One region of the Hydrogenophaga sp. NH-16 genome, then DNA from elsewhere that is predicted to be linked to it. Evidence: riboswitches for the same ligand, from Rfam matches in the RefSeq annotation. Region 1 holds a riboswitch; the other holds the start of a gene.
What was found. A riboswitch is a leader RNA that binds a small molecule or an ion and turns the genes downstream of it on or off. The one in region 1 is predicted to bind cobalamin.
Positions count from the first base shown of each region.

Region 1 (14,886 bases):
CAGTCCCGCATCCAGTCCAACGCCGCGCTGGCTGCTGCCAGACGAGCGGTTGGCCTTGTCGAAGGAGCCCTTGTAGATCAGCGGAATGCCCAGCGCGCCGCAAATTTCCTTGAGCTGACCGGCGACATCGAGCGACATCTGCAGACCTTCGATGGAACAGGTGCCCGCGATCAGGAAGAAGCGCCGGTCCAGGCCGACGTCGAATCCGCAGAGTTGCATGGCGGTGTTCCGATCAGGCCTTGGCGGCCTTCTGGTGCTGGACCGCCGCCTTGACGAAGGCGTTGAACAGCGGGTGACCGGCCCAGGGAGTGGACTTGAACTCGGGGTGGAACTGCACGCCGATGAACCACGGGTGCTCGCTCTGCGGTAGTTCGACGATCTCGGTCAGCTGTTCGCGCTGGGTCAGAGCCGAGATCACCAGACCGGCCTTACGCAGCTGGTCGAGGTAGTTGACGTTGGCCTCGTAGCGGTGGCGGTGGCGCTCGGTCACCACGTCGCCATAGATGCTGTGCGCCAGCGTGCCGGGGGCCACGTCGGAGCTCTGCGCGCCCAGGCGCATGGTGCCGCCCAGGTCGGAACTGGCGTCGCGCTTCTGGATGCTGCCGTCCGCGTCTTTCCATTCCTCGATCAGTGCGATCACCGGGTGGGGCGTGGCGGCATCGAACTCGGTGCTGTTGGCACCTTCGAGGCCCGCGACGTGGCGCGCGTACTCGATGGTCGCAACCTGCATGCCCAGGCAGATGCCGAGATAGGGCACCTTGTGCTCACGCGCGAAGCGGGCGGTGGCGATCTTGCCTTCCACGCCGCGCTGACCGAAACCGCCGGGCACCAGGATGGCGTCGTACTGTGCCAGCTTGGTCGCCACATCGGCACCCTCCATGGTTTCGGAGTCGACGTGGTCGATCTTGACGCGCACATGGTTGCGCATGCCGGCGTGGCGCAGGGCCTCGTTGACCGATTTGTAGCTGTCCGAGAGGTCGACGTACTTGCCGACCATGGCGATCTTCACCTCGCCTTGCGGGTGTTCGGTCTCGTAAACCAGGTCGTCCCAGCGCTTGAGGCTGGTGGGTGGGGTGTTCAGGCGCAGCTTGTCGCAGATCAGGCCGTCCAGGCCCTGCTCGTGCAGCATGCGCGGCACCTTGTAGATCGTGTCCACGTCCCACATGCTGATCACGCCCCACTCGGGCACGTTGGTGAACAGCGAAATCTTGGCGCGCTCCTCTTCGGGAATGCGGCGGTCGGCACGGCACAGCAGGGCGTCGGCCGAGATGCCGATCTCGCGAAGTTTCTGCACCGTGTGCTGGGTCGGTTTGGTTTTGAGCTCACCGGCCGCGGCAATCCACGGCAGGTAGGTCAGGTGCACGAAGGCCGAGTTGTTCGGGCCCATGCGCAGGCTCATCTGGCGCACGGCTTCGAGGAAGGGCAGGGACTCGATGTCGCCCACCGTGCCGCCGATCTCGACGATGGCCACGTCCACGGCATCGGGCGTGCCGATGCCGGCGCCGCGCTTGATGAACTCCTGGATCTCGTTGGTGACGTGCGGGATGACCTGCACGGTCTTGCCGAGGTAGTCGCCGCGGCGTTCCTTCTCCAGCACCGACTGGTAGATCTTGCCGGTGGTGAAGTTGTTGGTCTTCTTCATGCGCGTTTCGATGAAACGCTCATAGTGACCAAGGTCCAGGTCGGTTTCGGCGCCGTCGTCGGTGACGAACACCTCGCCGTGCTGGAAGGGCGACATGGTGCCCGGGTCCACGTTGATGTACGGGTCGAGCTTGATGAGGGTGACTTTGAGGCCGCGCGATTCAAGGATCGCAGCCAGGGAAGCAGAAGCAATGCCCTTGCCAAGGGAGGACACCACACCGCCGGTGACGAACACGAATTTGGTCATGACTCGGGCGAGCCGGGCGCTCGCAGGAGGTGGAAATGGCGATTATAGGCGCCACCCCCCTGTTGGCCCGGCCGCACGGACCGGTCACGACACGGTCGGTCCGCGGGCTGTGGTGCTCAGCGGTTGCCGCGCACCCGCAGCAGGAAATTCCTCTCCAGCTTGCCGCCGCCACTGGCCTGGGCCGTCACCGTCACAAGGAAGTCCTCGTCCTGGCCAGAGGTGTTGTCGTAGCACTCGGGAAAGCCCTTGCAGGTCTGGGTGATGAGGCCGGTGCTGCTGTTGATGCGCAGATTGGTCAGCAGTGCCGCCACCGCGCTGCCCGAGGCGCTGACGCCGTCCAGCTTGAACGAGTAGCTCAGGGTTTCGCCGGCGGGCGGGGTGGCCGAGGTGTCGATGGCCCAGCGCGACTGGGTGGCGGTGCTGCCGGCGTACGCGGGATTGACCGGGCCGAAGTCGGCCTCGTTGCCCGAGTAGAAGCTGCCATCGGGCCTGATCTTGTCCAGCGGGTGGTAGCTGTCGCTGTCGGCAAACCAGACGTTGGCCAGGGCACCCCCCGTGGGCGCTTCGCCTTCCGGTCCGTCGGAGCCTCCTCCACAGGCTGCAAGGGAGGCCAGGACAAGGCTGGCGCTGAGGAGCATGGGAAGGCGGGTCAAGTGCATGGCCAAGGGTGTCCTGATATGGAAGGTTGGTCAAAGCGCAGATTATGGGTTCGCGCGGCCGTGGCCTGCTGGCAGGCGTTTCAAACTGCTACATTGCGGCCATGAGCGAACTCGCCGGCAAACACATTGTCCTGGGGCTGTCGGGCGGGATCGCCTGCTACAAGGCGGCCGAATTCTGTCGCGCCCTGATCAAGGCCGGCGCCACTGTCCAGGTGGTCATGACCGACGCGGCCACCCAGTTCATCACACCGGTCACGATGCAGGCCCTGTCAGGTCGCACGGTGTTCTCGTCCCAGTGGGACAACCGCAACGCAGCGGGCGTGGACAACAACATGCCCCACATCAACCTGAGCCGGGAAGCCGACGCGATTGTGGTGGCCCCCGCCAGCGCCGACTTCATGGCCAAGCTGCTGCACGGCCGGGCCGACGACCTGCTCAGTCTGATGTGCCTGGCGCGCCCGATCGACAAGGTTCCACTCATCCTGGCGCCTGCCATGAACCGCGAGATGTGGGCCCACCCGGCCACGCAGCGCAATGTGGCCCAGCTCAAAGCCGATGGCGCCACGGTGCTGGACGTGGGCGTGGGTGATCAGGCCTGTGGCGAGATTGGCGACGGGCGCATGCTCGAACCGGACGAACTGCTGTACGAGCTCATCCGCTTCTTCACGCCCAAGCTGCTGGCCGGCCAGCAGGTGCTGGTCAGCGCCGGCCCGACCTTCGAGGCGATCGACCCGGTGCGGGGTCTGACCAACCTGTCCAGCGGCAAGATGGGTTTTGCCATTGCCAGGGCCGCGCACGAGGCGGGCGCCCATGTGACGCTGGTGGCTGGGCCGGTGAGCCTGCCGACCCCCCGAGGCGTGGGGCGCATCAACGTCAAGTCCGCGCTGAACATGCAGAAGACGCTCGGCGTACTGAGCCAGAACGCCACGGTGTTCATCTCGGCCGCCGCGGTGGCCGACTGGCGTCCAGCCGACATCGCCGTGCAGAAGATCAAGAAAGACGGTTCCGGCCAGGTGCCGACCCTGGGCTTCGTCGAGAACCCCGACATCCTGGCCGGCATTGCCCAGACCGCCCGCGCGCAGAGCCGGGCGCTGTACTGCGTCGGGTTCGCCGCCGAAAGCGAGGACCTGCTGGCCCATGCGCAGGCCAAGCGCGTGCGCAAGGGCGTGCCGCTGCTGGTGGGCAACATCGGTCCTGACACCTTTGGCCAGGACGACAACGCCCTGCTGCTGGTGGATGAGCAGGGCAGTTCGGAGCTGCCCCGGGCGTCCAAGCTGCAGCTGGCGCGGCAGCTTGTGGCGGAGATCGCGCGGCGTCTGCCCAACCCCTCGCCGCTGCCAGCCACGACCTGACCTGGTAACGCCGGTTGCCCGGTGCAGGCAAGCTCGCTATCATCGAATAAGCAATTGCTTATTCGATGATTTGGAGGAGACGCCCATGCCATCCCGAATTCCGACCCACCGGCCCCCGGTGCTAGGGACACCTTCTGTCGCTGTCAACGAATCCCGGCGCCACTGGGTGCGGACCGCCGCCGGCCTGGGGGCCGCCGGGCTGGGCCTGGCCCTGGTACCAGAGGTCCGGGTGTTCGCCCAGCAGGTGCAGGAATTCATCGAAGGCCCGCCGGTGCCGGACGTCAAACCCGAGCAGCTGTCGCCCCACGTCTGGATGGTTTACGCCAAGGAGGGCTTTCCGACACAGGACAACCAGGGCCTGATGGCGAGCGTCATCTTCGTGGTGACACAGAAGGGCGTGGTGGTGCTGGACAGCGGCGCCTCGCTGCAGATCGGTCAGATGGCCATCCGCATGATCAGGACCGTGACGCCCAAGCCGGTGATCGCGGTGTTCAACAGCCACTACCACGGCGACCACTGGCTGGGCAACCACGCCTTCGCCGACGCCTACGGCAAGGACCTGCCGATCCATGCGCTGGCCTACACGCGCGAGCAGATTGCCGGCCACGAGGGCAACCTCTGGCGCAGCCTGATGGAGCGCTGGACCAACCAGGCCACCCTGGGCACCCAGGTGGTGGCGCCCAACCGGACCGTCGAGCACGGACAGGTGTTCGACTATGGCGATGTGCAGATCCGGCTGCACCACTACGGCCGGGCCCACACGCCGTCGGACCTGTGTTTCGAGGTCGTGCAGGACCAGCTGACCTATGTGGGCGACATCGCGATGGCGAACCGTATCGCCAACATCGACGACGGTTCCTACCCGGGCACCTTCAAGTACTACGAGGCGCTCAGGAGCGCCGCGGGCGACCAGCTCTGGGTGCCCGGCCACGGCCGGGGCAGCAAGGACCTGCTGGACACCTATGGCACCTTCATGCGGGGCATCTGGGAACCGTGTATGCAGGCGGTCAAGGACGGCATTCCGCTGGATGGCGCCAAGGCGCTGGTGATGAAAGACCCCCGTGTCGCCAGCCGCGCGAAGACCATGGATGGCTTCGACAGCAACATCGGCAAATACACCAGCCTGGCCTACCTGGAAGCGGAGAAGGAAGCGTTCTGAACCTTCAGGCCCACCAGGGCAGCAGCCGCTTCATCGCGGCGACCTCACCCGGATGGTCGGGCAGGTAACCGGTCATCGACTGCAGGCGCTGCTGCCAGCTCGCGCTGCGCAACATCTTCAGCAACGCTTGCACCGGCGCCTGTTCCAGTGCCGATTTCAGGCACACCAGCAGGTAGCGCTCGTCCGTCAACGGCACAAAACCGAGTCCCTGGATGCGCGCTGTGTACTCTGTGCCCAGGCCCACGTCGGCTTCGCCGCTGGCCACGGCCTGGGCCACCGCCGCATGGGAGCTTTCCTCGCGGTCGAAGCCGTTGAGGTCGGCGCTGCTCAGGCCGTCCTGGCTCAGCAACTCCTCCAGCAGCAGCCGGGTGCCGGTGCCGATGGCGCGGTTGACGAAGCGGGCGCGCTGCAGAGACACATCGCGCAGATCGCGCAAGCGCAAGGGGTTGCCGGGCGCCACCATCAGGCCCTGCGAGCGGCGCGCGAAGCCGATGATCTTGTGTGTGCCGGGCTTGAGCAGCGGGCGGTAGGTGCGGGCGCTGCGGCTGTCGGCGTCCGCAAACGGCTGGGTGTGGAAGCCCGCCAGCAGGCAGCGGCCTTCGTTGAGGGCGCGGATCGCGTCGACGCTGCCGGTGAAGCGGATGTCCAGATGCACGCCGGGCTCGTTCGCCGTCTGCGACGAGGCGGCCAGTTCCTGAAGCTCGGCCAGCGCATGGTCGTGGCTGGCGTACAGCGTCAGGACCTCGCGGGGGCGCTGCGCGTCGTCGAAAGCCAAGGCAAAGGCCCGTTCCAGCTCCGCGCGCAGGCTCTCCATCTGCGGGCCCAGCCGCGCCTGGGCCAGACGCTCGGCCATCAGCAGGCGCTGGCCGAAGGGTGAGAGCAGGGCGGACTGCCCGCGTTCCCAGACCAACAGTTCGCGCCCGAGCTGCTGTTCCCACTCCTTGAGCTGGCCCCAGACATGGCGGTACGAGAGGCCCAACTGCCGGGCTGCCGCGGAAATCGAGCCTTGCTCGTGCACGGCGTGCAGCACATCCATCATCGGGTTGCTCAGCAACGCCGAGCCCCGCCCGCGCTCCGGGCGTTCGGCCATCAGCGAATAGGACATCGCAATCCGTTTCATGGGCGTCGAGTGTGCCTGAGAGCTTCCATATGCAAACAAGTTCCTATGTTGATTTGTTCATACCGAGTTGCCACGTACTCTCAAACCCGTAGCGCCCGCTTATGCTGCGGCGCAACGTATGAACACTTTTTCCGATAGCGCAGTCACCGCGCTCGAACTCATCCTCTCGGGCGATGCCAGTCTCTGGGCGATCGTGACGCGCTCCCTCGCCGTGAGCGCCACGGCCTGCCTGTTTGCCTGCGGCCTGGGACTCTTGCTCGGCGCCTGGCTGGCGGTGGCACGCTTCCCGGGCCGGCCGATGGTGCTGACCCTGCTCAACACCTTCCTTGCCATTCCCTCGGTGGTGGTGGGCCTGGTGATCTACCTGCTTCTCTCGCGTTCCGGCCCGCTGGGCTTTCTGGGCTGGCTGTTCAGCTTCCAGGCCATGGTGCTGGCGCAGGCGATCCTGGTGCTGCCCCTGGTCACCGCACTCACGCGCCAGGTGGTCGAAGACGCCGACCGCAACCACGGCGAGCAGCTGTCCTCGCTGGGCGCGGGTCTGGGGCTGCGCAGCCTGCTGATGGCCTGGGACGAACGTTATGCGCTGCTCACGGTGCTGATCACCGCCTTCGGCCGGGCGGTGTCCGAGGTCGGCGCGGTGATGATCGTCGGCGGCAACATCGACGGCTTCACCCGCGTCATGACCACCGCCATTGCGCTGGAAACCAGCAAGGGAGACCTGCCACTGGCGCTCGGTCTGGGCATCGTGCTGCTGGCGGTGGTGCTGCTGCTCAACAGCCTGGTGGCGCTGCTGCGCCGCTGGCGAGAGCACCTGGACGGTGGTGATCTGCGGATGGCCACGACATGAAGATGGAACTCTCCGCCACGGGCGAGGTGTTCGGCAGCGCCGGCGCGGCGCCGGCGGTGCTGACGCTGGCGTCGGTCCACGTGAGCCTCGGGCCTGCGGCGCAGGTGGAGGCATTGCGGAACATCACGCTGAGCATCCACGCCGGCGAGCGCGTGGCCCTGGTCGGGCCCAACGGCTGCGGCAAGAGCACGCTGCTGCGCACGCTGCACGGCCTGCTGTCCATTGCGCAGGGCCGGCGCGAGGTGCCCCATGCCTCGCGCATCGCCATGCTGTTCCAGCGTCCGCACATGCTGCGCATGTCGGTGCGGCGCAACTTGCAGCTGGGCCTATGGCTCAGTGGCGTGCCCTGGGGACAGACGCGCGAGCGTGCCCGGCAGGCGCTGGAGCGGGTGCAGCTGGCGGCGCTGGCCGAGCGCAATGGCCGTGCGCTGTCGGGCGGACAGCAGCAGCGCGTGGCGCTGGCGCGGGCCTGGGCGCTGCGGCCCGATGTGTGGCTGCTGGACGAGCCCACCGCGAGCCTGGACCCACACGCCAAGCGCGATGTCGAGGCGCTGATCGCCGACTTCGGCGACGAAGCGCCCGCACCCGGCCGATTGCCGCCCACGCTGGTGTTTGCCAGCCACAACCTTGGCCAGGTCAAGCGCCTGGCCAGCCGCGTGATCTATCTGGAGCAGGGCCGGCTGCTGGCCGACCTGCCGGTGAACGAGTTTTTCAACCACACCTTCCTGGAGGCGCACTGCCCCCAGGCCCATCTGTTCGTCAAAGGAGAAACCACATGAACCCATCCCTCACTTCCCGTCGCACCATCGTGCAACTGCTCGCCGCCGCCGGCCTCGTGTCGGCTGGCCTGCTGGGCGCCACTTCCGCGCTGGCCCAGAGCAGCATCGTCGTGGCCTCGACCACCTCCACCGAGCAGTCGGGCCTGTTCGGCCACATCCTGCCGGCCTTCAAGCAGGCCAGCGGCATCGACGTGAAGGTGGTGGCGCTGGGCACCGGCCAGGCCATCGACATGGCGCGCCGCGGCGACGCCGACGTGCTCTTCGTGCACGACAAGATCGCTGAAGAGAAATTCGTGGCCGATGGCTTCGCGGCCAAGCGCCAGGAGGTCATGTACAACGACTTCGTGCTGATCGGCCCCAAGGCCGATCCGGCCGGCACCAAGGGCAACGACATCGTGGCCGCGCTCAAGAAGATCGCCACCGCCAATGCGCCCTTCGTCTCGCGCGGCGACAAGAGCGGCACGCACGCGGCCGAGCTGCGCTTCTGGAAGATGACGGACACCGATGCCAACAAGGGCAGCGGCTACAAGGAATGCGGCTGTGGCATGGGCCCGGCGCTGAACATCGGCGCGAGCAGCGGCGCTTACGTGCTGGCCGACCGCGGCACCTGGCTCAACTTCAAGAACCGCGCCGACCTCGCGGTGCTGGTGGAAGGCGACAAGCGCCTGTTCAACCAGTACGGCGTGATGCTGGTGAGCGCCGCCAAGCACCCGCAGGTGAAGACGGCCGAGGGCCAGAAGTTCGTCGACTGGGTGACCGGCCCGGCCGGCCAGAAGGCGATTGCCGACTACAAGATCGGCGGCGAGCAGCTATTCTTTCCGAACGCCACGAAATGACGGTGCGCCTCAGCGCACCATCGCCACGCCCTTGATCTGGGCGTAGACCAGCTGACCCGGCGCCAGCGCCAGGCGCCGGGCCGACAGGCTGCTGATGCGCGAGAGCAGGGTGGCGCCCTGGCCGTCGGCGCCCAGGCGCAGGCTCACCACCACCTGCGCCGGGGCGTTGTCCGTCAGGCTGTCCACCACCGCCGGCAGCACGTTGAGCACGCTGGTCTGCGCAGGCATCACCAGCGACAGGCTCACATCCCGCGCCTGAATGTGCAGGCGCGCGCGCGTGCCAGGCTGTGGCACGCCCTGGCGCGACTGCGGCAGCAGCAATTGCCCACCGTCGATGTCGTAGACCGCGAGCTGGTCGGCCGGCGAGTAGCCGCTGCAGTGGCCCTGCAGCACCGAGACCGCACTGTCACCGCGCGCGAGCGGCAGGTTGCTGCGCGCGAGCATCTGGGCCAGCGGGCCGTCGGCCAGCACCCGGCCCTCTTCGAGCAACACCACGTGGTCGGCCAGCCGCGCCACCTCGTCCAGCGAATGGGTCACATAGACCACCGGCACGTCCAGCGCCTCGTGCAGCTGCTCCAGCCAGGGCAGGATCTCGGCCTTGCGCGCCGTGTCCAGGGCGGCCAGCGGCTCGTCCATCAGCAGCAGCTGCGGGCTGGTGGCCAGCGCGCGGGCAATGGCCACGCGCTGGCGCTCGCCGCCCGAGAGCTCGTGCGGCCGGCGCTGCAGCAGGTGGCCGATGCCCAGCAGCTCCAGCCCGTGGCGCCAGTCGTGCCGGCGCTGCGCGGCCGGTGTGCGGTCGAAGCCGAAGCGCAGGTTGCCCTCCACCGTCAGGTGGTCGAACAGGCTGGCCTCCTGGAACACATAGCCCAGTGCGCGCTGGTGCGTGGGCAGGAACACACCGCGCGCGCTGTCCTGCCAGGTCTGGCCGTCCACCACCACCGCGCCGGTGGCCTGGCGTTCCAGCCCGGCGAGCACGCGCAGGCAGGTGGTCTTGCCACTGCCCGAGGGGCCGAACAGCGCGGTGATGCCGTGGCCCGGCAGGGCCAGCCGCACGTCCAGCGCGAAGTCGCCCCGGTCCAGGCGGGCGTTCAGGGTCAGTGTGGTCTTGCTCATGAGGTGCGCACCCGGCGCGCCTGCCGCGCGTTGTAGACCTGCAGCGTCATCAGCGCCACGAACGCGAACACCAGCATCACCGCCGCCAGCCGGTGGGCGTCGGCGTATTCCAGTGCCTCGACGTGGTCGAAGATCTGCACCGACACCACCCGCGTGACGCCCGGGATGTTGCCGCCCACCATCAGCACCACGCCGAACTCGCCCACCGTGTGCGCGAAGCTCATGATGCAGCCCGTCACCAGGCCCGGTTTGCACAGCGGCAGCACCACATGAAAGAAGCGGTCCAGCGGCGAGGCGCGCAGCGTGGCCGCCGCCTCCAGCGGCCGCTCGCCCAGCGCCTGCATGCTGTTCAGGATGGGCTGCACCATGAACGGCAGCGAATAGAACACCGAGGCCACCACCAGCCCGGCGAAGGTGAAGGGCAGGGTGGGCAGACCCAGGGACACCATCCATGCGCCGATGGGCCCGTTCGGCCCCAGCCCCACCAGCAGATAGAACCCGAGCACCGACGGCGGCAGCACCAGCGGCAGCGCCACCAGCGCGCCCACGGGCCTGGCCACCCAGCTGCGCGAGCGCGCCAGCCACCACGCCAGCGGCGTGCCCAGCAGCAACAGGATCAGCGTGGTCAGCGCAGCGACTTTGAAGGTCAGCCAGAGCGCCTGGAGGTTGTCCGGGGTGAGGAACATGTCAGAGGTCGTAGCCGTAACTGCGGATCAGGTCCTTGATGTTCGGGCTCTGCAGCAGCTTGAACAGCTCTTTCGCAGCCTCGTTGTTCGCTCCCCGCTTGAGCAACACCGCGTCCTGCCGGATGGCGTCGTATTGGGTCTGCGGAATCACCCACATCGACCCTTCCTTGAGTTGGCCGCCTTCGAGCACCTGCGACATCGCCACAAAGCCGACGTCCGCATTGCCGGTTTTCACGAAGTTGAAGGTCTGGCCGATGCTCTCGCCCTGCACCAGCTTCGGCGCCAGCGCGTCCTTCAGGCCCAGCTTGTCCAGCACCTGCAGCGCGGCGGCGCCGTAGGGCGCGGTCTTGGGGTTGGCGAAAGCCACCTTGCCCAGGTCGGCCGCCTTGAGCACCGCGCCCTGGCCGTCCACCCGGCCGGGCCTGACCGACCACAGCACCAGCTTGCCGGTGGCGTAGGTGAAGCGCGTGCCCGGCTGCGCCAGGCCGTCCTTCTCCAGCATCTCGGGGCGCTCGTTGTCGGCCGAGAGGAAGACGTCGAACGGCGCGCCGTTTTTGATCTGCGTGTAGAACGCGCCCGACGCACCGGTGGAAATCTTCAGCGTGTGGCCGCTGGTCTTCTGCAGCACGGCGGCAATCGCCTTCATCGGCTCCGCAAAGTTGGCCGCCACCGCCACCTGGGCTTCGGCGGCGTGGGCGGCGGTGTGCGTGAACGCGACCCACAGGAGGGCGGAAAGGGAAGACAGCAGCAGACGCATGGGCACCTCGGTGTGAAGCGGAAAGGTGGCGGGGGTCGTTATCCCAAAATGGAATAGCGAGTGTAGCGCGTGGCCAGCCGGGCAGAATTGCGGCATGACAGACGCACCACCGCCGGCCGAACAGCCCCGCAACCTCCTCCACGGCGTGACCCTCGAGGCCATGGTCCGCGCACTGGAGGCGCACTACGGTTGGGACGAGCTTGCGCGGCGCATCCCCATCCGCTGCTTCGCGATCGACCCGAGCGTCAAGTCCAGCCTGACGTTCCTGCGCAAGACGCCATGGGCGCGGGAGAAGGTGGAGGGGCTTTACCTGTTCATGCTGCGGGAGGCGCGGCGGTCGCAGCGGGGTAGCGTCAGAGGTTTCCAGGGCGGTGGCTGAGGAGCAAGGCCGCCGTGTCATTGGCGGCAAAGCAGCGATTGCCGTGGTTCGGGGGTATCCGCTCCAGGACTGCTTTGGTAGACGAGGCGGTCATTCAAATACCTTCAGCGGTCCTGGTCCAAAGACGAGATTCACCTTGCGATGCGTCGGCAACCAACAAGTTGCGCCCACCTGTGTGAAGGCACTGATCCCGAGGGTTCCGTTCAGCCGCGAAACAGTACTCACCCAGCACCCTTGCTTCAAGATCGCAGCATTGGAATTCAGAGTGCCCATGTCAGCCACGACGAATGGCTCTCAGGTGCGCTATGTCCCGATGCACGGGATCTGAGATTGCAACGTCGCCCCTCAAAAGGCCTCGAGCTGTTTTTCGGGGTATAGAATAAAAAGCTGTTGGTGCTCGTGATGCTGTTCAGGCATTGCAGTTTAACGGGAAGCAGGAGGGCGAGTCCCACACGGACGAACCTAACCTGCGCTGCCCCCGCAACGGTAAGCAGACGGGTGGACCAAGGCATTGCCAAGGCCCCCATTTCTCAAAATTTCGCCACTGGGTCACACCGGGAAGGCTTTGGGAAACGTTCTGTCAGCCCGGATACCGGCCAACAAGGAGGCTGTGCCCCAGGCGCAGCCGCATTACCCAAACACCGTCGGGGAAGGCGGTGAGGGGTCTTCGCCGGTGTCCTCATGTCGTCCCTTCGCATTGCTTTGCGAGTCTGTGCCAGCGCCTGCGCCTGCGCCTGCGCTCGCAGGGGGCTGTCCGTTCGCCGCTGGAACCTGTGCTCGCTTTCCCCTTGGGTCTTTGCCGCCTTTTCAACCGCGTTGTGTCCAACGCACCCAACCCAAGGAGTCACTTCATGCACATCGAACCAGGTCTGGTGGACGGGGCCAAGCTCGCACTGAGCTACGCCACAGCGGCCGCCTGTGGCGGCTACACGCTCAAGCTGTCTGCCGACATGCTCAAAACAGATGGCGCGGCAGCCCTGCTGCTGCGGGCCCTGCTGGCGACGGCGCTGGTGTTCTGCTTTTTCGAGGTGCTGCCGCACCACCCGGTGGGCGTGTCCGAGGTGCACCTGATCCTGGGCACCACGCTGATGCTGCTGTTCGGCGCGGCGCCCGCGGCCATCGGGCTGGCGGGCGGCCTGCTGATCCAGGGCCTGTTCTTTGCACCTTTTGACCTGCCGCAGTACGGCATGAACCTGACCACGCTGCTGGTGCCGCTGTTCGCCACCGCAGCGCTGGCTCGGCGCGTCATTCCCGACCAGATGGCCTATGTGGATCTGCGCTACGGCCAGGCCCTGAAGCTGTCCCTGGCTTACCAGGGCGGCATCGTGCTGTGGGTGGGCTTCTGGGCGCTGTACGGGCGTGGCCTGGGCGCCGAGAACCTGGTGAGCATCGGCAGCTTCGGCGCCGCCTACATGAGCGTGGTGCTGGCCGAGCCGCTGATCGACCTGGCCGTGCTCGCACTGGCCAAGACGCTGCGTGGCCTGCAGGGCAGCGCGGTGGTGGAGCGCCGTCTGCACCAGGCCGCCTGACCGGGGGCACACCATGGGCCTCGGAACGGTCTGGTTTGTGGGGGCGGGTCCGGGCGATCCGGACCTGGTCACTGTCAAGGGGCGCGACCTGATCGCGCGCGCAGGGGCCATCCTGTTCGCCGGGTCGCTGGTGAACGAGGCGGCCACCCGCTGGGCACCGCCGGGCTGCGTCATCGCTGACAGCAAGGACATGACGCTGGAGCAGATGTCCGCCTGGCTGATTGCGAACGCCGCGCGCTGCGACACCGTGGTGCGCCTGCAGACCGGCGACCCGGCCCTCTACGGTACGCTGATCGAACTGGTGCAGCCGCTGGATGCGGCCGGTGCGCCGGTGGCGGTGGTGCCGGGCGTGTCCTCGGCCATGGCCTCGGCGGCGGCGGCGGTCGAGAGCTTCACCTTGCCCGAGGTCACGCAGACCACCATCTTCACGCGGGTGGAGGGGCGCACGCCCATGCCCGACGGCGAGGACCTGGCGGCGCTCGCGGCGCACCGCACGACCTTGTGCATCTTCCTGTCCATCACGCTGCTGCACAAGGTGGAGGCCGGTCTGCGCCAGGCCGGCTGGCCCGACGACGCGCCGGTGCTGGTGGTGCACAAGGCCAGCTGGCCCGGCGAGGAGCGCATCGTGCGCGGCACGCTGGCCACCATCAAACAACAGTGCCGCGACGCCGGCATCGTCAGCCAGGCCATGGTGATCGCCAGCCCCACGCTGGGCGCGCGCCACTGGCCCGAGCTGACCAGGTCCCGGCTCTACGACCCGGGCTTCACACACCGCTTCAGGAAAGCCACGACATGAACGACACCACGATCCTGCTGGTGGGCCACGGCTCGCGCGAGGACTCCGGCAACCAGGAAATCCGCGACTTCGTCGACCAGTGGCGCGCCCGCCAACCGGCCTGGCGCATCGAGGTCTGCTTCATCGAATTCGCCGCGCCCTCGCTGCACGACGGCCTGCTGGCCGCGGCGCAGTCGTCGCGCCGCGTGCTGGTGCTGCCGCTGATCCTGAACGCCGCCGGCCATGCCAAGATGGAAATTCCCGAAGCCATCGAACACGCCCGCGCACACGCGCCCGGCACCGAGTTCCTCTACGGCCCGCACCTGAGCGCCTGCGACCCCATCCTCGCCATCCTCAAGCGCCGCCTGCGCCAGGCCATGGCCATGCTGGACATGCCCGACCCCACCACCACCGGTGTGGTGCTGCTGGGCCGGGGCTCGTCGGACCGCGGTGCCAACGGCGACATGGCCAAGATGGCGCGCTGGCTGCAGGAGGACAGCGACCACGAGCTGGTGGACCTGGCCTTCACCGGCATCACCTGGCCGCGGCTGGAGCGCGTGGTGCAGCGCCAGGCGCTGATCGGTCTGCGGCAGGTGGTGGTGCTGCCCTACTACCTCTACACCGGCACGCTGATGCAGCGCATCCACCGCCAGGTGGACCACCTGCGCGCGCAGTACCCGCAGATCCGTTTTGCCTGCGGCACGCACTTCGGTTTCGAGAAGGAGATCTTCGAACTGGTGGAGCAGCGCGTGCACGACCTGCTGGCCGGCGTGCCCGACAGCCGGATGCCCTGCGACGGCTGCAGCTACCGCGAGATCGCGCACGACCTGGGCCATGGGCACTCGCACGAGCACACGCACGCCGCCGTGCATGTGCATCCGCACACCGCACAGGTGCAACCTGCATGAGCACCGTCAACACCGTCACCGAGCAGCTCACCGCCGCCGGCCAGGCGATCGAGCACGACAGCTTCGCCATCATCGACGCCGAGGCCGGCCCGCACGCCT
Region 1 is NZ_CP029344.1:3,357,341-3,372,226, forward strand. Features, by position in the region: gene kdsA (3-deoxy-8-phosphooctulonate synthase) at 1-219, opposite strand, end outside; gene DD542_RS16155 (CTP synthase) at 233-1,888, opposite strand; gene DD542_RS16160 (hypothetical protein) at 2,005-2,547, opposite strand; gene coaBC (bifunctional phosphopantothenoylcysteine decarboxylase/phosphopantothenate--cysteine ligase CoaBC) at 2,649-3,899, shown strand; gene DD542_RS16170 (MBL fold metallo-hydrolase) at 3,985-5,058, shown strand; gene DD542_RS16175 (substrate-binding domain-containing protein) at 5,063-6,178, opposite strand; gene DD542_RS16180 (ABC transporter permease) at 6,297-7,025, shown strand; gene DD542_RS16185 (phosphate ABC transporter ATP-binding protein) at 7,028-7,804, shown strand; gene DD542_RS16190 (extracellular solute-binding protein) at 7,801-8,640, shown strand; gene modC (molybdenum ABC transporter ATP-binding protein) at 8,650-9,753, opposite strand; gene modB (molybdate ABC transporter permease subunit) at 9,750-10,439, opposite strand; gene modA (molybdate ABC transporter substrate-binding protein) at 10,441-11,196, opposite strand; gene DD542_RS16210 (VF530 family protein) at 11,291-11,575, shown strand; cobalamin riboswitch at 11,950-12,191, shown strand; gene DD542_RS16215 (energy-coupling factor ABC transporter permease) at 12,427-13,104, shown strand; gene cobM (precorrin-4 C(11)-methyltransferase) at 13,118-13,900, shown strand; gene DD542_RS16225 (sirohydrochlorin chelatase) at 13,897-14,787, shown strand; gene DD542_RS16230 (precorrin-8X methylmutase) at 14,784-14,886, shown strand, end outside.

Region 2 (14,886 bases), 130 kb from region 1:
TCTTGGAGGGCCCCTGCAGCTGCACCAGCGTCCGGTTCTTGATCGTGGTCGCGCCGAGGTTGGCGAACTTCAGGTCGGCCTGCTTCGTGCTCGCCGAGGCGGCGATGGAAAGACCTTCGACCAGTTCTTCGAAGCAGGTGGTCATCCGCGGACCATCGGCCCAGAGACGCAGGTTCTGGTCCTGGTTGAAGCCGGGAATGGTGGGGTGGAGCACCGCGCCGGCGAACGGTCCGGCGATGGCGGCGCGGCTGATGGTCAATGCATCGGCAGAGACCACGCCTACCCCGGAGACTCCTGCACTGACTCCTGCACTGACCCCGGCACTTACACCTGCACTCACTCCTGCACTCATGTCATCTCCTCATTGGTTCGATTCAGTTTTTGGGTAGGCCCAGCGACTCGAGAACGCGCGCCGTGCGTTGTCGCAGCGGGCTGAGACTTCCGGAAGACAGATACTGGGTCACCGTAAGGTCCGGTTGCTGTGATCGAAGCAGAGCAAACGTCTCTTTTGCTTCCTCAGTCTGTCCGGATTCGAACTGCGCGGTCAGCAGGATCCTCAGATTGGGCAGGTGATACCGGTTTTTGTTGAGCGAGGAGCGGCTGTAGTGGATGGCCTGATTCAAGTCGCTGGTGGATAGGTGGCAGCCGGCCAGCATCATTTCGAAGTAGTACTTCTGCGGATCAAGCGGCGACAGTCGCAGTGCGTTTTCAGCCTGTGTGACGGATTCCTTGGGGGTGCCCCACATGGTGGACCAGACGCTTCGGTAGAGCCATGCCATCGGGTCGTTGGGGTTCGCGTGCGTGGCCTCCAGCAGAAGATGGTTCGATCCATCGACGTCATTGCCCAGATGGCACATCGCGTGCCCCTTGACCGCGAGCGCAAGTCCGCTGTCGGGCACCAGGTCCAGTGCGCGGTCGGCAATGTCGATCGCACGCTGGAACGACGCATGCGGGTCTGCAGCCATGCCCTGCACCACCTGCATGATGTGCCACTTGGCCAGCCATGCCCAGGGAGCCACCGAGCGCTTGTGACGGTCCACCAGGGCCTCCAGCAGCTGCTGGCTGCGCTCCAGATCCCGGCGGGTGGATCGGTGCATCAGGTTGATGGCACCCAGCATCAGGGCACTGCTGTCCAGCCGGGGCAGGGCTTGCGTGAGGGTGCGTTGCACTTCCGAGTGCAGCAGCTGGTCGGCGCAGGTGGACGCCAGCGAGTTGATCAGCTCGCTTTCCTGCTGCACCACGTCCATCACGTCGCCGGTGAGCCGGTCGGCCCAGATCACCTCGTTGTGCCGGGTGTCGCTCAACTGCGCGGTCACCAGCACACGGTCGCCCAGCGAGACGTAGCTGCCGGACAGAACGAAGTGGGCGTCCAGCTGCTGGCTTGCGGTCTGGTTGACATCGTCCCGGCCTCTGAGCACGGCGGTTGACAGCCGCGAGATGACGCGCAGGTGCTGGCTGCGCGAGAGGAGGACGATGACACCGTCAGCCAGCAGGTCGCCGATCACAAAGTGTTCGGGGGCATTGCTCCGCGACAGGAAAGGCAACACGGCAATGGTGGCCCGGAAGTCCTCCGGTCTGGCGGCAGGGGCGGGCGGTTTGAGGGTGACACCTGTTCCTGAGGGCGGGGAGAGCGTCCAGGTCCTGACGGGCTCCGGCCAGTGCTTGAGGTAGCACTCCCCCATGTCTTCCATGTCACCATCGACGCCGTCCACCAGGGTGTCGTGCACATTGGCCGTGATGACAGTTTCCCCGGGGCCTGCGAGCCCCGCCACGCGGGCGGCCAGGTTGACTCCATGGCCGAACACGTCGTGGTCGTCGATGTACAGGTGGGTGGCGTTCAGCCCTGCGCGGAGCCAGAACTTGCTGTCGTCATCGCGCCCGCGATTGGCGTCGTCGAAATAGCGGTGCAGGCGCAGGGTGGCCTTGACAGCCTGAGACGGTTCGTCGAACTCCACCAGGATGCCGTCGCCCAGGCTTTTGACCAGGCGACCGCCATGTCTTGGCAGAACCTCTTCACGGGCGTGCTGGAGAAACCCGCGCCACTGGTGGACCACGGACGCTTCGTTCGATGCCATCAGCCTCACGGATTCCACCAGGTCCATCACCAGCACCACCTTGTTCTGCATCAGCGGCAGAGGCGGCACCTCATGAGACGGAGCCGAATCGCCGTGAGAGCCCATGGTGCTGGGGTGCGGCTGGCTTGTCATACCTCGAAAAGGGGAAGTGCTGTTTCAGTTTCTCACATCTGAAAGGGCCGGGTACGGACCGGCCAGGGTCAAAAAAAAGAGCCGGCAGCGCCGGCTCTCCGTGCAAGGAGCACCTGGGCCCCTTTGCGTCCTGATCACTTCAGGTGTTCGTTGATCATCTTGGTCATTTCGAACATCGAGGCCTGGGCCTTCTTGAAGATCTCCTTCAGCTTGGCGTCAGCGTTGATCATGCGCTTGTTGACAGCGTCCTGCAGCTTGTTCTTCTTGATGTATTCCCAGACCTTCTTGGTCACTTCCGTGCGGGGCAGCGGGCTGTTGCCAACGATGGCGGCCAGTGCGGCGCTGGGGGTCATGGCCTTCATGAAGGCTGCGTTGGGGGTGCGCTTCTTGGCTGGTGCGGCCTTCTTTGCAGGAGCGGCGGCCTTCTTCGCGGGTGCAGCCTTCTTTGCAGGAGCGGCGGCCTTCTTCGCAGGAGCGGCGGCCTTCTTCGCGGGTGCAGCCTTCTTTGCAGGAGCGGCGGCCTTCTTGGCCGGAGCGGCCTTCTTCGCAGGAGCTTTCTTTGCAGTTGCCATGTTGAGGATTCCTTCTAGAAGTGGTTTGACGCCAGAGGAGAACGCGCTCTCTCACTGGTGACTCGCATGCTAATGGAGATGCATGGTCCTTCCAAGGTGGAGGTGCGGTATTTTTGTGCTGCGCAAGAGGGAAAATGGGGTTTTTTGGCCCCGAAAACAACACTGCGCCCGGTATTGCATGCCGCACCCCAACCAGCGACAAAGAGCGTGCTCCAATTTCGGCTCCGAAAAACCTGTTTTCGAGAGTGGCTCACCATGACTTCTTCCATCGATTTTTCGACCTGCGATCTGTGCGACGAACACAAGGGCGACGTCAGCGGCGCCTTCCGTGTGCTGCCGCCGGTGTTCCGTGACTTTGGTGCCCATCGCCGCTTCGCCGGACCGGTCGTGACCGTGCAGTGCCTGGATGACAACAGCCAGGTGAAGGCCCTCGTCGAAGGACCGGGAGATGGGCGTGTGCTGGTGGTCGACGGCGGGGCTTCGCTGCGGCGCGCCTTGCTGGGCGGCAACCTGGGTGCCGCCGCCGCGCGCAACGGGTGGACCGGCGTGGTGGTGGACGGGTGCGTCCGCGACGTGGCCGAACTGGCGGTGTGCGAGACCGGCATTCGCGCGCTGGCCTCGATGCCGCTGCCGACCGAGCGGCGCAACCAGGGGCTGCGCGACGTGGCGGTGAAGATTCAGGGCGTCACCGTGCGTCCGGGTGAATGGCTGTACGCCGACGAGGATGGCACCGTGATTGCCGACCGGCCATTGCACCGTGGCGTCTGACGGGCTTCAGGCCGTCAGACCCTTGTAGAGCATGTACGCCGAGAGCACGTAGAGAATCAGCGCGAAGGCCCGCTTGAGCGACTTCACCGGCAGCGCGTGTGCGGCCTTCACACCGAGCGGCGCCATCAGCACGCTGGTCATGGCGATCACCGTTAGTGCCGGCAGGTACACGTAGCCCAGCGAACCCGCCGGAAGGTCGGCCACACCCTGGCCCGAGATGACGTACCCGGCGGCGTTCGCCAGTGCGATGGGAAAACCGAGCGCTGCGCTGGTGGCAACGGCATTGTGGATGGCAACGTTGCACCAGGTCATGAACGGGACGCTGACGAAGCCGCCCCCGGCACCCACCAGTCCCGACAGAAAACCGATCACCCCCCCGGCACCCAGCTGGCCGGCCGTTCCCGGCAAGGTGCGCGAGGCCTGCGGCTTCTTGTCCAGCAGCATCTGGGTGGCGGAGAAGCCCACAAACAGCGCGAACAGCAAGGCCAGAGCCCCGCCCTTGAGGACCGCAAAGACCCCGAGGCTCGCGACCGCGGCACCGATAACGATGCCCGGTGCGAGACGCCGCACGATGTCCCACCGCACGGCGCCGCGCTTGTGGTGCGCGCGAACGCTGGAGATCGAGGTGAAGATGATGGTGGCCATGGAGGTGGCGATGGCCATCTTCACCGCCAGGCCGGGCGCGACGCCACGGTGGGCGAGGATGGCGCTGATGAACGGCACCATGATCATGCCGCCGCCGATGCCCAGCAGGCCGGCCAGAAACCCGGTGAACACCCCCAGAAGGGCCAGTTCGACGATCAGCAGGGGTTCAAGGCTCATGGGCGGAAATCCGGAGGGCAGAAAAGAGTGCGGCCCCAGGAAACATCCGTGGGGCCGCAGCGAAGGGAATTAGGTGTCTGCAAGTGCCACCGGACCGTCATCCTGAACCGGGGGTTCAGGTGGGCGAGGGCAACGGGGCTTCGGGTTCATCTGACGCGAGACGCTCACACCAGCCACGTTATGTACCAAGCCCGGGCTCATGGAGCATTGGTTCAAGGAAATATAAAGCCCGGCACGCACTGCAGACAGGGCAAATTGTAGGGGCTGGCGGCCCTATGGATGGGCTCGCCCGTCGGAAAAGTTGAGGGCCGGTTCCTGATTCAGATCAACTGGCCGTCACTGCCCAGCGCCTGGTCGAGGCGCCGCACCAGTTCCTCCGCGCGCGCCAGCGCAGCAGCGTCGGGCAACTCGCCCTGGGGATTGGAGCCCGGCAAGGGTGTCGGCTCTGGAGGGAGAAAGGACGAGGAAGAAAACCCCTCGGCTTCCTTCTGGGACAGTTCGAACGCCAGGTTGAGGGATGCGAGCACGGCGATGCGGTCGCGGGCCTTGACCTTGCCGGCGTCCCGGATGCGGCACATGGCGGTGTCCACACGCTCCACGGCGTCCAGCAGAGATTGCTCGCCCCCCGCCGGACAGGCCAGCAGATAGCTCTGGCCCATGATCTGAACCTCGATCTGCTTGGAGGCCGGCTTGTTCATTCGGAGTCCTTGTGGGAGGGGGGCTCGATTCCAACCGGCAACCGGTCCAGCAGCGCGTCGATGCGGGAACGCGCAGCGTTCAGACGCGACTTGATGGAGTCACGTTCTGCCTTGAGCGAGGCCACCTGCTCCATCAGCAGGGCGTTGGTGCGCTGCAGTTCTTCATGGCGAAGGAGCAGGCGTTCCACGCGCTCGGCGATCAGGTCAATTTGCTTGGGATCGGCCATGGTGACAACTGGTAAGACACTCATTGTAGGGTTGCCGCAAGGAGCACGGGCTTACAATGGATTCCGTTGGTGCTCGCGGTGTGGTTCACATGCTGCAGTTCAACGGGAAGCAGGAGGGGAAGTCCACGCCGACCGACCTAACCTGCGCTGCCCCCGCAACGGTAAGCAGACGGGATCCGGGCTTTCGCCCGGTCCCTGCCTTCACCCCACAGCCACTGGACAACCGGTTTCGACCGGCGCTCCGGGAAGGCGGTGGAGGTCGTTCTGCCAGCCCGGATACCGGCCAACACGGTGGTGACGTGTCCTGAACCAGGTCCGTTGCCGTGACGCCCATGCGCTGTCGGGGAAGACGGCGAGGGCAACCATCGTTTGTTTTCATTCATGTCTTTCCGTTCTGCTCCGGTGCGCCTGGTCGCGCTGCCCATGGCATGCGCCATCGCTTTTCCTGTTCTCGCACAGTCCTCCCTGCCTACCGTCGTGGTGTCTGCGACCCGGTCCGAGCTGCCCATCACAGATGTGGTGGCGGACGTGACCCTGGTCGACCGCGGCGCCATTGACCGCCTGGGTGCCGCGTCGGTCTCCGACGTGCTGGAGCGTCTGCCGGGCATGACCGTCAACCGCAACGGCGGTCCCGCGTCCACCACGGGTGTGTATGTGCGAGGCGCCGAGGGCCGCTTCACGGCGGTGTTCGTCGACGGCGTGCGCATCGACTCCCAATCCACGGGCGGGGCCACCTGGAATGCGATCCCGTTGTCCCAGGTAGACCGCATCGAGGTGCTGCGCGGGCCGGCGGCTGCGGTGTATGGCTCGGATGCGATGGCTGGTGTCGTGCAGATCTTCACGCGGCACGGGGAGAAGGGTTTCTTCCCTTCGCTGCGCATCGGCGTGGGGTCGAACAGCACCTACGAACTGAACGCCGCGCTGCGCGGTGGCGATGGTGTGGTCGACTACGCCTTCGGTCTGGGCACCGAACGCAGCGATGGCTTCAACGCCAAGCCCTCCGGCAACCCCGACCGCGACGGGTATCGCAACGAGTCGTTCTCAGGTCGCCTGGGATGGAAGCTTTCCGAGGGGCAGAAGCTGGAGGCCACGCTGCTGGACAACCGCCAGAAGGCCGGCTACGACGGTTACATGCCGGGGCAGGACGACCAGGCCAGGCAGCGCCTGCAGACTGTGGGCGTGAACTGGAACAGCCGCTGGAGCGAGGTGTGGAGCACCCGCGTGGGGGTCAGCCGCGGAACCGACCGCTACGAGACTGCCCCCTCGACCTACCTGACGGACACCACGGTGGACAGCTGGCTGCTGCGCAACGAGATGCGCGTGGGGCCGGGCCAGCTCACGGTGGACCTGGAGCGGCGGAAGGACCAGCTGGAAAATGCCAGCACCACGCCGGTCGACACCGAGCGGCACCAGAATGCCCTCGCTCTGGGGTACGGCCTGCATGCCGGCGACCACACGCTGCAGCTCAATGCCCGGCGCGACGACGACAGCGAGTTTGGCGCCCACACCACCGGCTCTCTGGCCTACGGCTACGCGTTGTCCAAGACCTTGCAGCTCACCGGCTCGGTGGGAACGGCCTTCCGTGCCCCCACGCTGTTCCAGCGCTTCAGCATCTACGGCACGCCCGACCTCAAGGCCGAAACCGCGCGCAACATGGAAGCGGGGCTGCGCTGGCAGGAGGCTGCGAGCCGCGCCTCCGTGGTGGTCTACCGCAACCGCGTCAAAGACCTGATCGACTACCTGGCCGGTCCGGGCAGTTGTGTCAACGGCGTGGGCGATTTCGCCGGCTGCTACGGCAACACCGGCCGCGCCACCTACACCGGCGTGACGCTGGCCGGCGGCACGACGCTCGGCGAAGTGGCCCTGGGCGCTTCGCTGGACCTGATGCGTCCGAAGAACGCCGAAACAGGCAAGCTGCTGGCGCGCCGTGCCGAAACGCAGGCCACGCTGACCGCAGACACGCCCGTGGGCAGCTGGCGCCTGGGCGCAGAGGTGCAGCACCTGGGCAAGCGCTACGACGACGAAGCCAACACCAAGCCCTTGGCGGCCCACACGTTGCTGAACCTCACGGCCAGCACCGACATCGCCCGCGACTGGCGGCTGCTGGCGCGTGTGGACAACGCTACCGACAAGGACTACGAGTCGGTGCTGGGCTATGCCACGGCGGGCCGCAGCTTCTACCTGGGCCTGAGCTGGTCGCCCCGTTGAGTGCCGGTGCGATGACGACCGCCCGCTGTCCCGCCCTGCTGATCGCCGCGCCGGCCTCCGGTCAGGGCAAGACCACGGTCACGGCCGCGCTGGCGCGGTTGCACGCGCGGGCCGGGCGGCGGGTGCGGGTGTTCAAGTGTGGGCCGGACTTTCTGGACCCGCATTGGCACCAGCTGGCCAGCGGCCACCCGGTGCACAACCTGGACCTCTGGCTCAACGGCGAGGCCGACCTGCGTGCCCGGCTGCACGAGGCCGCGGCGAACAGCGACCTGATCCTGATCGAAGGGGTGATGGGGCTGTTCGATGGCGATCCGAGTGCGGCCGATCTGGCGGTGAAGCTGGGCATTCCGGTGCTGGCGGTGATCGACGCCGGCTCCATGGCCGGCACCTTCGGGGCGCTGGTGCACGGCCTGCGGCACTACCGACCGGGCCTGCCCTGGGCCGGGGTGCTGGCCAACCGCATGGCCAGTGAGGGCCACGAGAAGATGCTGCAGGCCTCGGTGCGCGGCGATGACCTGGGCGCGGCGCCGGGCGGCATCGACGCCGGCTGGCTGGGTGGGTTGCGGCGCGACGCGGGCATTTCGCTGCCCGAGCGTCATCTCGGCCTGACCGTGGCGTCCGAACTTCCTGACGCGATGGCGCGGCTGGACGCGCTGGCCGACGCCATGGCAGCCACCCCGCTGGGCCAGCTCGATGTGGCCGGCTGGCAGCGCTGGGCCGTGCCCTTTGACGCGCAAGCCGAGTGTCCGGTGGCGCCGCTGCTGCGCGGGCGCACCGTGGCCGTGGCGCGCGACGCGGCCTTCTGTTTCACCTACCCGGCCAACCTCGACACGCTGCGCGCGCTGGGGGCCAACGTGGTGTTCTTCTCGCCGGTGGCCGACGAGGCGGTGCCCGACTGCGACGCGGTCTGGCTGCCCGGCGGCTACCCCGAACTGCACGCCGACGCGCTGGGGAAGGGCACGCGTTGCCGCGCCGCGCTGGCCGCGCATGTCGCCGCCGGCAAGCCGGTCTGGGCCGAGTGCGGCGGCATGATGCCGCTGTTCGAGGGGCTGACGCTGGCCGATGGCTCGCGGGTGCCGATGTGGGGCCTTCTGCCTGGCGAGGTGGCGATGCAGCCGCGCCTGGCCGCCCTCGGCCCGCAGCGCTGGGACACGGCGCTCGGCGAGCTGCGGGGGCACACCTTCCACTACTCGCTGACCACGTCGCCGCTGGCGCCCGTGGCCCACACCGTGCCGGGCGGCAGGTTCGGTCGACCCGAGGCCGTGTACGGCCAGGGCCCGGTGCGTGCGAGCTATTTCCACGCATGGTTTGCTTCCAACCCCGAGGCCACGGCACAACTGTTTCTGGCGGAGACCGCATGAAGACCGTGCTGCCCGGACCGCAACGCATCGTCTGCCTGACCGAAGAGACGACCGAGTGGCTGTACCTGCTGGGGCAGGAGGCGCGCGTCGTCGGCATCAGCGGCTACACCGTGCGGCCGCGCCGGGCGCGCGACGAGAAGCCCAAGGTCAGTGCCTTCCTCAACGCCAAGATCGACAAGATCCTCGAACTGCGGCCCGACTGCGTGTTCGGTTTCTCCGACCTGCAGGCCGACATCGCCGCTGCGCTGATCCGCGCTGGCGTGCAGGTGACGGTGTTCAACCAGCGCAGCGTGGACGAAATTTTTTCGATGCTGTTCCAGGTCGCCGCCATGGTGGGCTGCGCCGACGAAGGTCTGGCGCGGATAGCGGCCATGCGTCAGCGGCTGGACATGATCCTTGCCGAAGTCGCTGCGTTGGTCGCCTCTGGCAAGCGCCGGCCACGCGTGTTCTTCGAAGAGTGGGACGAGCCGCACATCAGCGGCATCCGCTGGGTGTCGGAGCTGCTGGGCATTGCTGGTGGCGACGACGTGTTCCCCGAACTGGCGGTGCAGTCGCTGGGCAAGCACCGCATCATCGCGGACGGCATGGAGATCGTGGCGCGCGCGCCGGACATCGTGATCGGCTCCTGGTGCGGCAAGAAGTTCCGCGCCGAGAAGGTGGCCGCACGCCCCGGCTGGCAGAACGTGCCCGCGGTGAAGAACGGCCAGCTGTTCGAGATCAAGTCGGCCGACATCCTGCAGCCCGGCCCGGCGGCGCTGACCGACGGGGTGGAGCAGATGCACCGCATCGTCAAGGCCTGGATGGTGGCCCATGGTTGACGTGGCGCGCAGCACGTTCATCCTCGGCGGCCAGCGCAGCGGCAAGTCGCGCCGCGCCGAGACGCTCGCGCGGCAGTGGCTGGACGTGTCGCCCGCGCACCGCGCGGTGATGATCGCCACCGGCCAGGCTTGGGACGATGAGATGCGCGAGCGCATCGAACGCCACAAGGCCGACCGAGCGCTGCGCGTGCCGGGCATGGCGACGGTGGAGGAGCCGCTGGCGCTGGCCGAGGCGTTGACGCGGCACAGCGACGCGAACACGCTCATTGTGGTCGACTGCCTGACGCTGTGGCTGACGAACCTGACGATGCCGGCCGACCCGGCGCAGGCGCTCCCCGAAGCGGCCGTGATCGCGGCGGGCGAAGACCTGTGTGCGGCCATTGCCGCGGCGCCCGGGCCGCTGGTGCTGGTGGGCAACGAGATCGGGCTGGGAGTCATTCCGATGGGGCGCGAGGTACGCGCATTTGTGGACGCGCTGGGCCGGCTGAACCAGCAGGTGGCCGCGGCCTGCGAGCGCGTGACGCTCATGGCGGCAGGGCTGCCGCTGACTTTGAAGGACAGGACATGAACCGGATGCGCAACGCATGGCTCGCGCTGCTGGGGGCCTTGATGGTCTTGATCAGCGGCACCGCACAGGCGGCCCTGCAGATCACCGACGACAACGGCGTGGTGGTGACTTTCGAGCGCTCGCCGCAGCGCATCGTGAGCCTGCTGCCCTCGCTGGCCGAGACCGTGTGCGAGCTGGGCCAGTGCCAGCGCCTGGTGGGCGTGGACCGCTATTCCACCTACCCGGCCAGCCTGACGAAGCTGCCCCAGGTGGGCGGCGGGCTGGACCCGAACATCGAGATGATCGTGGCGCTGCGGCCCGACGCGGTGCTGATGGCCACCTCGTCCCGCGCCGGGGATCGCCTGCGCGCGCTGGGCATCAAGGTGGTGGCCCTGGAGCCCAAGACCCACGCCGACGTACAGCGGGTGATGCTCAAGATCGGTCAGCTGCTGGAGGTGCCCGACCCGCAGCGCATCTGGCGCGCCATCGATGCCGCGGTGATGGCGGCGGCCCAGTCGCTGCCGGCCGGTGCGCGCGGCATGCGGGTGTATTTCGAGGTCAACCCCGGGCCGTACGCGGCGGGCGAGGGCTCGTTCATCGGCGAGACACTCACCCGTTTGGGCGCCAGGAACATCGTGCCGGCCTCGCTCGGTCCGTTCCCCAAGCTCAACCCCGAGTACATCGTGCGCGCCGACCCGGACCTGATCATGATCGGCCAGCGCAGCGTGGACGGCATGGCCCAGCGCCCGGGTTGGATGAGCATGCGCGCGATGCGCGAGCAGCGCCTGTGCGTGTTCACCACCGACGAGTCCGACACCCTGGTGCGCCCCGGGCCGCGCATGGCCGAGGGCGCCCGCCTGATGGCGCGTTGCCTGGCCGACAAGGCGGCGAAGAAAGCGGGGGCGCGTTCGTGAACGCTCGCCGGGCGTCCTGGCTGGTGGCGGCCCTTCTGCTGGCGGCTGCGGCGCTGGCCGCGCTCGGCGTGTGTGTGGGCAGCGCCGGCTTCGAGAACCTGGTCGGCCCGCTGCTGGACCCGCAGGCCGACCCGGCCGCCACCGCCATGGCGCAGCAGATCGTGTGGGAGATCCGCCTGCCGCGCACCCTGGGGGCCTGGGCCGCAGGCGCATTGCTGGGCCTTGCCGGTGCGGTGGCGCAGGGCCTGTTCCGCAACCCGCTGGCCGACCCTTTCCTGCTCGGCAGCGCCTCGGGCGCGTCCCTCGGTGTGGCGCTGGCACTCGCGGCCATGGGCGGCGGCGCCGGCATGCTGGGCGGCAGCATGATGAACGGCGGCGTCGCGGTCAGCGTGTTCTCCAGCAGCGCGCTGGTGCGCCTGGGCCTGACCGGCGCGGCCTTCTGTGGCGCGGTGCTGGCGGTGCTGATCACCCTGGTGCTCTCGCGCGGCGTGCAACACACGCTGCGCCTGCTGCTGGCCGGCGTAGTGGTGGGCGTGGTGCTGGGCGCCATGACGCACCTGGTGCTGCTGTTTTCGCCCGAATCGCTGCAGGCCATGCAGGCCTTCATGCTCGGCTCGACCAGCTTCGTGGGCTGGACCGCCTGCGTGCTGATGGCCGGTGTGTGGGTGCTGTGCACGCTGGCGGCATGGCTGCTGGCGCGCGTGCTTGATGGCCTGAGCCTGGGCGACGCCACCGCGCGCAGCCTGGGCCTGCCACTGGGCCCCATGCGCGCCGCGCTGGTGGCCGTGCTGGCCCTGGCCACCGGCACCGCGGTGGCGCAGACCGGGCTGATCGCGTTTGTGGGGCTGGCCGCACCGCACCTGGTGCGCTCGCTGGTCAAGACCACCAGCGCCCGCCTGATGCTGCTGGCCAGCTGCATGGGCGGCGCGCTGCTGATGGCGGCCGACACGCTGGCGCGCTGGCTGATCGCGCCGCAGGAACTGCCGGTGGGCGTGCTCACCGCGGTGCTGGGTGGTGGTTACCTGCTGTGGCTGATGCAGCGCAACACGCGCATCTCGCGCGGAGGTGGGCTGTGAGCCTCGCCATCCAGACCTGCGACCTGAGCGCCCGCCTGGGCGACGAGCCGATCCTGCACCGCATCTCGCTGAACCTGCCCCATGGGCGCTGGACCAGCATCGTCGGCCCCAACGGCGCGGGCAAATCCACGCTGCTGCGGTGTCTGGCAGGCCTGCTGCCGCACAGCGGTGCGGTGGCCCTGCTGGGCAGGCCGCTGGCCGACTGGCCGCACCGCCAGCGCGCCCGCCAGCTGTCGTGGCTGGGGCAGAACGAGGCCAGTGCCGACGACCTGACGGTGTGGGACGTGGCCATGCTCGGCCGCCTGCCGCACCAGGCCTGGCTCAGCCCGCCCAGCGCACAAGACCGCGCCGCGGTGGAGCGCGCGCTGCGCGCCACCCAGGCCTGGGACTGGCGCGCCCGAGCGCTGGGCCAGCTCTCGGGCGGCGAGCGCCAGCGCGTGCTGCTGGCCCGCGCACTGGCCGTAGAGGCCCAGGTGCTGCTGATGGATGAACCCCTGGCCAACCTGGACCCGCCGCACCAGGCCGACTGGCTGGAACTGGTGCAGGCGCTGGTGCAGGGTGGCAAGACAGTGGTCAGCGTGCTGCACGAGGTGGGCATGGCCCTGCACGCCGACGAACTGGTGGTGATGGCGCAAGGCCGCGTCACGCACCAGGGACCGTGTGCCGACGCCGCCACGCACCGCGCGCTGGAGGCCGTTTTTGACCACCGCATCGAGGTGCACGCGCTGCAAGGGCAGTGGGTGGCGCTGCCGCGGATCAACCCCTTGAAGACTTCACACCATGCAGATTGAAACCCCGCCGAGCGAAAAACCCTACGAGAAAGCCGAGGGCGAACGCCGCGGCATCGTGATCGTCAACACCGGCGACGGCAAGGGCAAGAGCACCGCCGCCTTCGGCCTGGCGCTGCGCGCCCATGGCCGCGGCAAGGCCGTCAAGATCTACCAGTTCATGAAGGTGCCGACGGCGCGCTTCGGTGAGCACCGCATGTTCGAACAGATTGGCATCCCGATCGAGGGGCTGGGCGACGGCTTCAGCTGGAAGAGCCAGGACCTGGAGCACTCGGCCCAGCTGGCGCGCGACGGCTGGGAGAAGGCGCGCGCCACGATCATGGGCGGCGAGCACTTCCTCGTCGTGCTGGACGAGATCACCTACCCGCTGATCTACGGCTGGCTGCCGCTGGACGGTGTGCTGCAGACCCTGCGCGAACGGCCCAGCCATGTGCACGTCTGCCTGACGGGCCGCCGCTGCCCGCCCGAGATCGTCGAGCTGGCCGACACCGTGACAGAAATGACCAAAATCAAGCACGCGTTCAACGCCGGCATCCCGGCGCAGCGCGGCATAGAAGATTGACCCCCCTGCGCCGCTTCGCGTCTTCCCCCAGGGGACCACGCCAGTGGCCCGGCAAAGCCGGTTCCACGGCGTGTGCTGACCCAGACACGGCGATCAAGATGGACCTTTTTGGAGCGAAGAACTCATGAACAACGTTGTTGAATCCCCCGTGACCCTGCACCGCCCGGCCAAGGCCGTGCCGGCCACCGAAGGCCGCTGGTCCGTGGCCGACGTGCAGGCCCTGCTGGACCTGCCATTGCCCGAGCTGATGCACCGCGCGCAGACCGTGCACCGCGAGCACCACGACCCGACCCACATGGAGCTGGCGACGCTGCTGTCGATCAAGACCGGTGGCTGCCCTGAGGACTGCGGCTACTGCCCGCAGTCGGTGCACTACGAAACCGGTGTGGCGGCCAGCAAGATGATGACCGCCGAGGACGTGCGCGAAGCCGTGTTGGGCGCCAAGGCGGCCGGTGCGTCGCGCTTCTGCATGGGCGCGGCCTGGCGCGCGCCGAATGACCGCGACCTTGAGAAGGTCGAGGAGCTGGTGCGCGTGGTCAAGGACGAAGGCCTGGAGGCCTGCTGCACCCTGGGCATGCTCTCCGGTGACCAGGCGCAGCGCCTGAAGGACGCGGGCCTGGACTACTACAACCACAATCTGGACACCGCGCCCGAGCTGTACGGCGACGTCATCAGCACGCGCGACTACCAGGACCGCCTGGACACCCTGGGCCATGTGCGCGAGGCCGGCATCCATGTCTGCAGCGGCGGCATCGTGGGCATGGGCGAATCGCGCGCCGGCCGCGCGGGCCTGATCGCGCAGCTGGCCAACCTGGCGCCGTACCCCGAGTCGGTGCCGATCAACCACCTGGTCAAGGTGCCGGGCACGCCGCTGGCGGACGAGCCCGATCTGGACCCGCTCGAATTCGTGCGCACTGTCGCCGTGGCCCGCATCACCATGCCCAAGGCCAAGGTGCGCCTGTCGGCCGGCCGCCGGCAGATGGCCGAATCGACCCAGGCGCTGTGCTTCCTGGCCGGTGCCAATTCCATCTTCTACGGCGACAAGCTGCTGGTGACCGGCAACGCCGATGTGGAGGCGGACCAGGATCTGCTCAAGCGCATGGGCATGCACACCACCCGCGCCCACGCCTGATCTTCTGATGGACTTCGCCGGCCTGCCCACCCCCGATGCCGCTGTGCTGGCTGGCGCGGTGCTGGTCGCGCTGGCGCTGGACCGGTTGTTCGGCGAACCACCGGTGCGGCTGCACCCGGTGGTGGCCATGGGGCACTTCCTGGGTGCGGTCGGGCGGCGGGTGTCGCGTGCGGCCGGTGCCCCTGC
Region 2 is NZ_CP029344.1:3,224,834-3,239,719, forward strand. Features, by position in the region: gene DD542_RS15530 (phosphatase PAP2 family protein) at 1-277, opposite strand, end outside; gene DD542_RS15535 (adenylate/guanylate cyclase domain-containing protein) at 375-2,180, opposite strand; gene DD542_RS15540 (SWIB/MDM2 domain-containing protein) at 2,342-2,779, opposite strand; gene rraA (ribonuclease E activity regulator RraA) at 3,035-3,547, shown strand; gene DD542_RS15550 (sulfite exporter TauE/SafE family protein) at 3,554-4,369, opposite strand; gene DD542_RS15555 (cell division protein ZapA) at 4,690-5,067, opposite strand; gene DD542_RS15560 (hypothetical protein) at 5,064-5,294, opposite strand; cobalamin riboswitch at 5,345-5,597, shown strand; gene DD542_RS15565 (TonB-dependent receptor) at 5,676-7,502, shown strand; gene DD542_RS15570 (cobyrinate a,c-diamide synthase) at 7,514-8,863, shown strand; gene DD542_RS15575 (cobalamin-binding protein) at 8,860-9,681, shown strand; gene cobU (bifunctional adenosylcobinamide kinase/adenosylcobinamide-phosphate guanylyltransferase) at 9,674-10,249, shown strand; gene DD542_RS15585 (helical backbone metal receptor) at 10,246-11,142, shown strand; gene DD542_RS15590 (iron ABC transporter permease) at 11,139-12,218, shown strand; gene DD542_RS15595 (ABC transporter ATP-binding protein) at 12,215-13,009, shown strand; gene cobO (cob(I)yrinic acid a,c-diamide adenosyltransferase) at 12,999-13,568, shown strand; gene bioB (biotin synthase BioB) at 13,693-14,700, shown strand; gene cbiB (adenosylcobinamide-phosphate synthase CbiB) at 14,708-14,886, shown strand, end outside.
Region 2: linked by a shared signal. The riboswitch ahead of DD542_RS15565 (TonB-dependent receptor) and the one ahead of DD542_RS16215 (energy-coupling factor ABC transporter permease) in region 1 are both predicted to bind cobalamin.